DNA from 3 places in the Streptomyces yerevanensis genome. Region 3 is predicted to be linked to each of the others. Evidence: riboswitches for the same ligand, from Rfam matches in the RefSeq annotation. Region 3 holds a riboswitch; each other region holds the start of a gene.
What was found. A riboswitch is a leader RNA that binds a small molecule or an ion and turns the genes downstream of it on or off. The one in region 3 is predicted to bind cyclic di-AMP.
Positions count from the first base shown of each region.

Region 1 (3,269 bases), on a different contig from region 3:
CGGGCGGCCACGACAACTGGCCGATTGCGCCGAGCCGGGCGGAGCGGCGCGTGATGGCCTGGGTTCGCGGGCGGCGCAGCAGGTCGTACGAGCGGAGTGCGGCGGCCACGTCCGGGGTGCCGTCGAGGCAGTGGGCGAGGGTGACCGCGTCCTCCAGCGCCTGGCACGCGCCCTGGCCCAGATTGGGGGTCATGGCATGAGCCGCGTCGCCCAGCAGCGCGACGCGGCCGTGGACGAAGGAGGGCAGCGGCGGCAGGTCGTAGAGGTCGTGTCGGAGCACCGCGTCCGCGGGGACGGCGGCCAGCAGGGCGGGGACGGGATCCGGCCAGGACCCGAACCTGCGCAGCAGTTCGGCGTACTCGGACTCGGACGTGCCGGAGGCCGCTCCCTCCGGCAGCGACGCGGTCGCGAAGCAGTACATCCGCCCACCCGGCAGCGTTGTGTAGCCGAACCTCTCCCCGCGGCCCCAGGTCGCCGCGCCCTCGGAGGGCGGCTCGGCGAGGGGCTCGGTGACCATGCGCCAGGCCGGGTAGCCGACGTACCGGGGGGCGGCCGCGTCAGGCCACAGGGCGCGGCGGACCGCACTGTGCAGCCCGTCGGCGCCGACCACGACGTCGGGCCGGGACTCGCCCTCGCGGTGATCGACGACCAGGCCGTGGCCGTCGTCGCGGACCGCGGACACCTCGCTGCCCGACCGCAGCCTGTCGGCGGGCAGTGCCTCGGTGAGCACCCGCAGCAGGTCCGCGCGGTGCAGGACCACCAGGGGTTGGCCGAAGCGGCGCGCCAGCTCCGCGTTGTCCGTACGGGACAGCCAGCGGCCCCGGCGGTCGCGTACGCCGCCTGTGACCTCGACGGCGCCGAGTGCCCGGACGGCGTCGGACAGGCCGAGCGCCTCAAGCGCGTGCAGCGCGTTCGGCCACAGGGAGATGCCGGCGCCGATCTCGGTGAACTCCGGGGCACGTTCCAGGACTTCGACGCGCCAGCCCCGGCGGTGCAGGGCAATGGCCGCCGCGAGACCGCCGATTCCGCCGCCGACTATGGTCGCGGCGCGCTGCGGCATGGGTCCTCGCTCTGGTTCGGGGGCGCCGCCCCCGGTCAAGTGGCCGTCGATCCGGTGCTTGAGCGGCATGCGACGTGATGCAGGTCCGGCTGAGAAGCGCCTCATAGCAGCATGTCGACAGTCACCTGTCAACGTGCCGAGGGGCGGACCGGCAAGGGGTTCTTCAAGCCCAGCTCCGGACAGCCTCCACAGAGCGGAATGCCCGAATTACCTATATTGCCGCTTTGTTCAGGCTTGATAGTGCTTGATCGCGTGAATTGGGTCACGTTCGGGCGAATTGGGTGTTGTGGGTGCGTCTCGGCAACTTCTGCTTTGCAGAACGTAAGTTGAGGATCGCGTTCCGGAATAATCGGGCGATTTACCCCTCATTTCGACGAGTTCAAAAGGGGCTCACTGGGATTTCAGGGCTTGTTTCGGGTGTGTGCTCTCGCATACGTTCTCGGCGATCCGGGCGGAACGCCGAATCCTGCCGCCGTCCGGAACCCATCCATCCATGCGCTTCGGCAGGAGCGGGGGAACCAGGTAAGTCGCCGGTCCGGATTTCGGAACGGCTTGGGGTGAAGTCGCGCTCATCGTGCGGCCGGGCATCTCCCGCCCGAACCCGACAGCTCACCTCGCAGGCGCCGGAGAGGAATTCGCCATGTCCGCACGAGGTAAGCACCGTCGTTCGAAAGCCCGCCCCTTTGTCCGCGGTTTCGTCGCCGTGGGGACGGGTGGAGCCGCGCTCGTTCTCCCGATCATGGGGGCGACCGGCGCCGGCGCCGCCCAGCCGGCGCAGGTCACACAGGTCGCCCAGGAGGCGCAGGCCACAGTCCCGCAGGTCCAGCTCGTCACGCACAAGGTGGCTTCGGGAGAAACCCTGTCCAAGATCGCGAAAAAGCACTCCGTGAGCGGCGGTTGGAAGAAGCTGTACAAGGCCAACAGTGCCGTCATCGGTACTGACCCGGCGCGGCTTCGTCCGGGCCTCACGCTGACGGTCGGCACCAAAACCGTCCAAACGCCGGCAAACGAGGTGAAGGCGGCACCCGCGGCCACGCCCGCTGCCGAGCCCGCCGCTGAGAAGACGTACACGAACGACCTCGACGGCTGGATCAAGGAAGCGCTGGACATCATGGCCCAGAACGGGATTCCGGGCTCGTACGACGGCATCCACCGCAACGTCATGCGCGAATCGTCGGGGAACCCGCAGGCCACCAACAACTGGGACTCCAACGCCGTGGCCGGGACGCCGTCCAAGGGCCTCCTGCAGACCATCGATCCGACCTTCCAGGCCTACCACGTGCCCGGTACGTCGATGGACCCCTTCGACCCTGTCGCGAACATCGCGGCAGCCTGCAACTACGCCGCCGACAAGTACGGCTCGATCGACAACGTCAACGGCCCTTACTGATCGGGCCTGGGCAGAAGTAGCAGAGGCGCGAACAGCGATGGACCCGGACCCCGTTGGGGGTTCGGGCCCATCGCCGGTCAACCGAGCTTCGCGTTCTGCGCCTTCAGGATCGCTGCCGGGATCTTCGCGTCGCTGGGGTAGCCCTTGAAGATGGCCCCGCCGTTCACCGAGTAGTAGACGGTGACGACGTCGGCGCTGCGTACGGCCGCGCCGTGCACCGTGTGCGTGATCCCCTTGAGCGTCAACGTGCTCTTGAAGGCAAGGGATTCGTCACCTGCCGCATCGGTCTTCTCCGCGGTGACGGTGTCGTGCTTGCCGCTGTTGCCGTTCGCCTTGGCCGTGAAGCCGGCGCCGCAGGAGTCCACCGCCTTGGAGAGGCCGGCCATGGCGGACTGCGCCTTGCTCTCCTCCTCGTAGGCGTTGAGCGTTATGTAGTTGGACCCCTTGGTGAGTGTGTTGATCGACGCGTGATGGGTGAGGAAAGCCTGCGGTTCGCCCAGCGGGAGCTGGTTCATCACGTACGCCAGCGGGGCGCAGACCTCTTTGTCCAGGGTGACCTCGTCCTGGGACTTGGCGAAGGCGTACTCGGCGTCCAGGCTTGACTTCTCGACCTTGTAGCCACCGCCTATCTCCGCCTGGGTGACCATGAGCTTCGCGAGCCGCTCGGCCGGGTTCGGCCCTTTCGCCTGGGTGGCCGAGGCCTTGGGCTTGTCTTCAGCGGCAGTGGCAGCGGCAGCGTCGGTATCGGAGTCATCGCTGCCGCAGCCGGTCAGGCCGGTGAGTACGGCGACGGAGAGCACGGAGGCGGCCAGGGCGGTT
Region 1 is NZ_JNWJ01000007.1:156,492-159,760, forward strand. Features, by position in the region: gene OP79_RS09210 (FAD-dependent monooxygenase) at 1-1,129, opposite strand, end outside; cyclic di-AMP (ydaO/yuaA leader) riboswitch at 1,547-1,698, shown strand; gene OP79_RS09215 (transglycosylase SLT domain-containing protein) at 1,701-2,450, shown strand; gene OP79_RS09220 (hypothetical protein) at 2,528-3,269, opposite strand, start outside.
Region 1: another riboswitch for cyclic di-AMP. It lies ahead of OP79_RS09215 (transglycosylase SLT domain-containing protein); the one in region 3 lies ahead of OP79_RS47065 (M23 family metallopeptidase).

Region 2 (3,269 bases), on a different contig from region 3:
GACGATCTGGACCTTGTCGCCGATCTTGTCGGTGATGACCTTCCAGCCGGCCCAGTCGTCCTCGAACAGCGGGTCCTCGATGGAGACGAGCGGGTACGAGGCGACGAGCTCCTCGTAGTACTCCGTCATCTCGGCGGCCGAGCGCGACTTGCCCTCGAAGAGGTACGCGCCGTCCTTGTAGAACTCGGAGGCGGCGACGTCGAGCGCGAGGGCGACCTGCTCGCCGGGCTGGTAACCGGCCTCCTTGATGGCCTCGATGATGAGGTCGAGGGCGGCGCGGTTGGACTCCAGGTTCGGGGCGAAGCCGCCCTCGTCGCCGAGGCCGGTGGACAGGCCCTTGGTCTTCAGCACCTTCTTGAGGGTGTGGTAGACCTCGGCGCCCCAGCGCAGCGCCTCGGAGAAGGACTCCGCGCCGATGGGGGCGATCATGAACTCCTGGATGTCCACGTTCGAGTCGGCGTGCGAGCCGCCGTTCAGGATGTTCATCATCGGGACCGGCAGCAGGTGCGCGTTCGGACCGCCCAGGTAACGGAACAGCGGGAGGTCGCTGGCCTCGGAGGCCGCGTGCGCGACGGCGAGGGAGACGCCGAGGATGGCGTTGGCGCCGAGCGAGCCCTTGTTGTCGGTGGCGTCCAGGTCGATCATGGCCTGGTCGATCAGCCGCTGCTCGGTGGCGTCGTAACCGACGAGCTCCGGGCCGAGCTGCTCGATGACGGCGAGGACCGCTTTCTCTACACCCTTGCCGAGGTAGCGGTTGGCGTCTCCGTCGCGGAGTTCGACAGCCTCGAAGGCGCCCGTGGAGGCGCCGGACGGAACGGCGGCACGACCCGTGCTGCCGTCGTCGAGGCCGACCTCGACCTCGACCGTGGGATTGCCTCGGGAGTCCAGGATTTCCCGGGCTACGACGACGTCGATGGACGGCACGAGCATCTCCTTCTGGGATGTGACGCGGTTACGCGGGCCGCTGGGCCCGCACAGCGCGAAGCCGCGGCGGCTCCGCGAGGACGAGCCTAACCGGCTCCGGGCGATCGGCCAGCCGTCCGCCCCGCCCATGGACCGAACCGAGAGTAAATTGTTTCCTAACGGAACAAATCCGAAGAGGGCAGAGCAGGGGGCAAGGCAGGGGCAAAAAAGTCCCGCCTCGGTGCGTACGGGGGAAGACGCACCGGGGCGGGACTGTCTGGGGGGCTCAGCTTCAGCCGAGTTGGGGCTCGGCTTCGGCTGAGCTGAGGGCTCAGCCGGCGCCGCTCTGGGGGCCGGGCTTCGGCTGAGCCGGGGACTCAGTTCAGCTGAGGTGCAGCTGCTGGCCCGGGTAGATGACGTCGGCGTTGTCGACGATGTCGTCGTTCAGCTTGTACAGCTTCTGCCAGCCGCCCTTGACCTTCTTCTCCGTGGCGATCTCGCTGAGGGTGTCACCCTTGACGACCTTGTACTCGCCGTCGCCCTTCTTGACCTTCTTGCCGGTCGGGGTGGTGACGGTCTTCTTGGCAGCCGGGCGCTCCGCGGAGCGGGAGGCGCGCTCCTCCTGGGCCGGGGCGCTCTGCTGCTGGGACTGCTGGGTGTTCTCCTGCGCGGCACCGGAGTCGGAGGAGCCGCCGCCGGTGTACCCGGCGCTCGACAGGCCCTTGCCGCAGACCGGCCAGGCGCCCTTGCCCTGGCCCGCGAGAACCTTCTCGGCGATCTCGATCTGCTGGGCCTTGGAGGCCTGGTCGGCGGTGGCGGCGTACTTCGTGCCGCCGTAGCCGGCCCAGGTGGAGGCGGAGAACTGCAGGCCGCCGTAGTAGCCGTTGCCGGTGTTGATGGACCAGTTGCCGCCCGACTCGCACTGGGCGACGGTGTCCCACTCGGAGGCGGTGGCGGCGGAGGCCGTACCCGACACCATCAGCGGGGCGGCGATGGCGGCACCGGTGACACCGGCGAGCGTGGCCATGCGGGTGGCCTTGGACGGGCGACGGTGCTTGCCCTTGCCGGAAAGCAGCATGAAGAGATCCCCTCACCGACGCCTACGAGGTGAGCTGTCGGGTTCGGGCCTGGTGAGTTGCCCGGCCGTACGGATCGCTCCGCACGACTTCACCCCAAGCCGCACCTGGTCTCAACGACCGGGCCCGGCACTTACCTTGGGTCCCCCGCTCCTGCCTACGGCGCTTTACGCGACGACTGTTCCCGTACGGACGTTGGCAGGATTCGGCGTGACGTCCGTCGGGGCCCGCTGTGGCGAGCGGTCACGACCGTAAACATGCGATCCGCCGAATTTCAAAGACGATCAGGGCCTTTGAGATCCATGTCTCACTTTCATCAAACCGGACATTCGGCCCGAACTGCCGCCACTTTTGGGCCGGTTCGGCACCTTGTCGACCGCTCAGTCTGTGCCGAGTTCAAGGCGCTGACCGGGAAGGATGAGGTTCGAGTCGGCGCCGACGGTCTGCCTGTTCGCAGCGTACAAATCGGACCATCCACCTTGGAGGTCAAGGGAGTCGGCGATCGACCAGAGACTGTCTCCGGAACGGACGGTGTACGAGCCGTCCGCCGCGTCCGCTTCGTCGCGTGAGGCACTGCCCGCGCGCGAGGCATGCCGGCCGGCGGAGTCGTCCGTACGGGAGGGTGCGGCATCCTCTTCGGCGCTGCCGCCGCGATGGCGGCCGGTGGCTGCGTCCGCGTCGCCTGTGTTTGTACTCTCACTGCCTGAATCGTCTGCGTTCTGATCGGAGTTGCCCGAGTCGCCCTTTTTTGTCGCATCTGTGGGCGAGCTGTCGGGGCTCGGCGATTCGGCGATGGGGCCACTGTCGGAATCCTGTGACGCATCAGTGGACGACTCGGATTTATCAGACGAGTCCGATTCAGAGGATGTACCGGATGAGCCGGAAGTGTCGGATGAATCATCCTTTACGGAGCCGTCACTTGACGTCTGCCCGGAATCTGAACCCGAGTCAGTGCCCGAGCCCGAGTCCACGCCCGGGTCCACGCCCGGGTCCGCTTCGGTGGACGGGGTGGGAGTGGGCGTGGGCGAGTCCTGCGCCAGGCCGGTGTCGACGTCGGCCGAGTCGGAGTTCTGCGTCAGGCCCGCGATGAGTCCGCAGGTCGCCCAGGGGCCCGTACCCCGGTCCGCGAGGATCTTCTCGGCGACGGCTATCTGCTGCGAGCGGCTGGCCAGGTCGGCGCTCATCGCGTAGTCGAGACCGCCGTACCGCTCCCACTCCTCCTGGGTCATCGAGAGTCCGCCGTACTCCCCGTTGCCGGGGTTGGCGCTCCACGAGCCGCCACTCTCGCAC
Region 2 is NZ_JNWJ01000025.1:108,540-111,808, reverse strand. Features, by position in the region: gene eno (phosphopyruvate hydratase) at 1-930, opposite strand, end outside; gene OP79_RS25355 (LysM peptidoglycan-binding domain-containing protein) at 1,286-1,981, opposite strand; cyclic di-AMP (ydaO/yuaA leader) riboswitch at 1,986-2,154, opposite strand; gene OP79_RS25350 (LysM peptidoglycan-binding domain-containing protein) at 2,360-3,269, opposite strand, start outside.
Region 2: another riboswitch for cyclic di-AMP. It lies ahead of OP79_RS25355 (LysM peptidoglycan-binding domain-containing protein); the one in region 3 lies ahead of OP79_RS47065 (M23 family metallopeptidase).

Region 3 (3,269 bases):
TCGTGTTGTAGTTGGCGCCGTAGCCCGAGTAGTACGTTTTGAGGTAGTCGTACTCGTCGAGGGCGCCGCCGCGTTCGGTGGCGAAGAGGTCGTCCGGGGAGCGGACGTCGACGGCGTTCCAGAAGTTGTTGAGGTCCGACACCCGGTCGTTGACACCGCTTGCGGAGACAGGTGTGGCGGTGTACTCGATGACGTACGGCCCCGCGAGCTTCCGCTTGAACCAGACCGTGGCGCCGCTCGGCACATCGATCTCCATGACCCCACGGGAAGCGGTGACGCTGCCACCGTCCTGCAACTCCGTTGCCCACTGCCCCAGTCCGTGCCGGAAGTCGTCGCGGGCGATGAGCCGTCCTCGGTGGCGCACCGACGCGCTCGCGGTCTGCGCGGGGGCAAGGGCCGCGAGTGCGGCACCGGCGGCCAGGGCTCCGAAGGCTCTGCGGGTCGTCATGAAGCGTCTCCTTGGCTGGCGTACGACGGGGCGAGCGGGTCTCGCGCAGGTGCATAGAAAGCGCTTGCCGCAGATCACTTTGACGCCTGGCCGCTGCCGCTGTCGACCCCTGCGGACAAGCCGAAGGCCGGACCCGGGGATCAGGGGTCCGGCCTTCGGCGCGAGAGGAGACGCGATCCGCTCGCGGTGGTGCGCGGGTGGCGTCAGACAGAGACGCCGTGCGAGCGCAGGAACGCCAGCGGGTCCACGTCCGAGCCGTAGTCCGGCGTGGTGCGGATCTCGAAGTGCAGATGCGGGCCGGTGACGTTGCCGGTCGCACCGGAGAGACCGATCTCCTGACCCGCGGTCACGGACTGCCCAGCCGAGACGGAAAGGGACGAAAGGTGGGCGTACTGGGCGTAGTGGCCGTCGCTGAGCTGGATGACAACCTGGTTGCCGTACGCGCCGCCCCAGCCGGCGGAGACGACCGTGCCCGCACCCACGGCCTTGAGCGAAGTGCCGGTCGCGGCCGCGAAGTCGACACCGGTGTGATAGCCACTGGACCACATACCGCCCGACATCCTGTACGGGGTGCTGACGGTCGCGCCCTCGACCGGCATGCTGAAGCCGCTCGAACTGCTGGGCGCCTCGGCTGCCTTGGCAGTCGGTGCCTTCTTCGCGGACACCTGGGGGGCCTCGGCCGCCTTGGGAGCCTCGGCCGCCTTCGACGCCTTGGCCTCGTTGCCACCGGAAGGCGCGGCGGCCTTCTTGCCGATCGTCAGTTTCAGGCCCGGGTGAATGAGTCCCGGGTCACTGCCGACGACCTGACGGTTGTCCTCATAGAGCTTTTTCCAGCCACCGCTGACATTCTGTTCGCGGGCGATCCCCGAGAGAGAATCGCCTGCCCTCACTTCGTACGTCCTGGTCGCGGTCTTCTTCTGAGTGGCGACAGGAGCGGACTCAACAGCCTTCTGGGAAACGGATTCGGCCTTGTCCGGAACAGACGCGGGCACGCTCTGCGGAGTAGCGGCATGTGCGCCGGCCGCTCCCAGCAGCGGAAGTGCGAGCGCGGCGCCACCGGTTGAGGCAACAGCGATCGAGCGGGTGAAACGCGCGGACTTCGGGCGGCGGTGCTTACCCTTCGCGGGCATGACGAATTCCTCTCCGGCGCCTACGAGGTGAGCTGTCGGGTGCGAGCTGGAGATGCCCGGCCACGCTTTCGCGCGGCTTTACCCCAAGCCTGTTCCGGAGACCAGAACAGGCGCTGTACCTGTGGGTCCCCCGCTCCTGCCGTGTACGGATCGGTGTGCGGATTCCGGGCGGCGGCAGGATTAGGCGTCCGTCCGGATTGGTGGCGAACGTAAGCGACCAAGACGCACAGGGACAAGCTTTGGGTTTCCTATGTGCCCCATTCTCTTGATCCTTGACCGAAATCGCCGTCACCCTCCGTTAACCACCGGTCTTCCACCTTCCTGAAATCCCTTGTAAACACCCTTGAATTACGTGGACATGGCGACAGCGCACCGTCACGAATATGACGCTGCTCACGCATCACTAATTCAGGAGTCCCTATTTCAGAGCGAGTTGGAATGAAAGCGCTCCAATACGGACACAACCCTCAGATGCGACACAGGCGGAAAACTGCCGCATCCAGGTCACCGCGCAAGCCGGTCCGCAGTCCGTGATGCAACAACACGGCACCTCTGTACACTTCGCCCGTTTCGAGGCATTCGTACGCGGCCGCCGGGTCGAGCCCTCGCAGCCGTACGGGCGCCACGGGCTCGCCGTAATGCTGAGCCTGGAGCCAGGCAAGGACGACGGCCTGGTCCTCACGGACGTACTGCACGGCGCTCAGCCCGCCCTCCGGCGCCCGCAGCCGGTAGAGGTCGCCGCGTTGCACGACGGGCCGGATCTCCTTGTAGAGCGCCACCCAGTCCCGCGCCTCGGCGAGCTCCTCGCCACTCCACTCGGTCAGGTCGCCACCGACCCCGAGCACTCCGGCCATGGAGCTCACAAAGCGGAAGCGCAGCGAACTCACGCGTCCGTTGAGCTGATTGTTCGGGCTGTCGGTGACCCAGGCGGCCATGGCCCGCGCCGGGTGGATCTGGCTGAAGCCGTGCTGGATGGCGAGCCGGTCGAGCGGATCGGTGTTGTCCGAGGTCCACACCTGGTCCGTACGCGCCATGACACCGAGGTCGATCCGGCCGCCGCCGCCGGAGCAGGACTCGAAGGCGACACCGGGGTGCGCGGCCCGCAGCCGGTCCAACAGGCCGTACAGGGCGTGCACATGGTCGATCCACAGCCGCTGCGGGTACGCCTCTCCGGGCCAACCGGCGTCCGTGAAGCAGCGGTTGAAGTCCCACTTCACATAGTCGATCGGGGCACTGGAGAGCAGCCCGTCAAGCTGCTCCCACAGGTACTCCTGGACGTCTTCGCGCGCGAGGTTCAGTACAAGCTGATTGCGGAGCTCCGTACGCTTTCGTCCTGGTTGATACTGAATCCAATCAGGATGCGCCCGATACAACTCACTGTCCGCATTGACCATTTCCGGCTCGACCCAGATCCCGAACTGCATGCCCAGGGCGTGCACGTCGTCCGCCAGGGGCTTGAGTCCGGCCGGGAAGCGGTCAGGGTTGGGCGTCCAGTCCCCGAGCCCGGCCCGGTCACTGGTGCGCTTTCCGAACCAGCCGTCGTCGACCACGAACAGCTCCACGCCCATCGCCGCCGCCCGCCGGGCGAGTGCCCGCTGCTGCTCCTCGGAGATGTCGAACTCCGTGGCCTCCCAGGAGTTGTAGAGCACCGGCCGGTCCTGGTCCGCGTCCGGGATCACGTACGCCCGCTG
Region 3 is NZ_JNWJ01000113.1:6,437-9,705, reverse strand. Features, by position in the region: gene OP79_RS47070 (DUF6250 domain-containing protein) at 1-448, opposite strand, end outside; gene OP79_RS47065 (M23 family metallopeptidase) at 652-1,578, opposite strand; cyclic di-AMP (ydaO/yuaA leader) riboswitch at 1,581-1,744, opposite strand; gene OP79_RS47060 (alpha-galactosidase) at 2,046-3,269, opposite strand, start outside.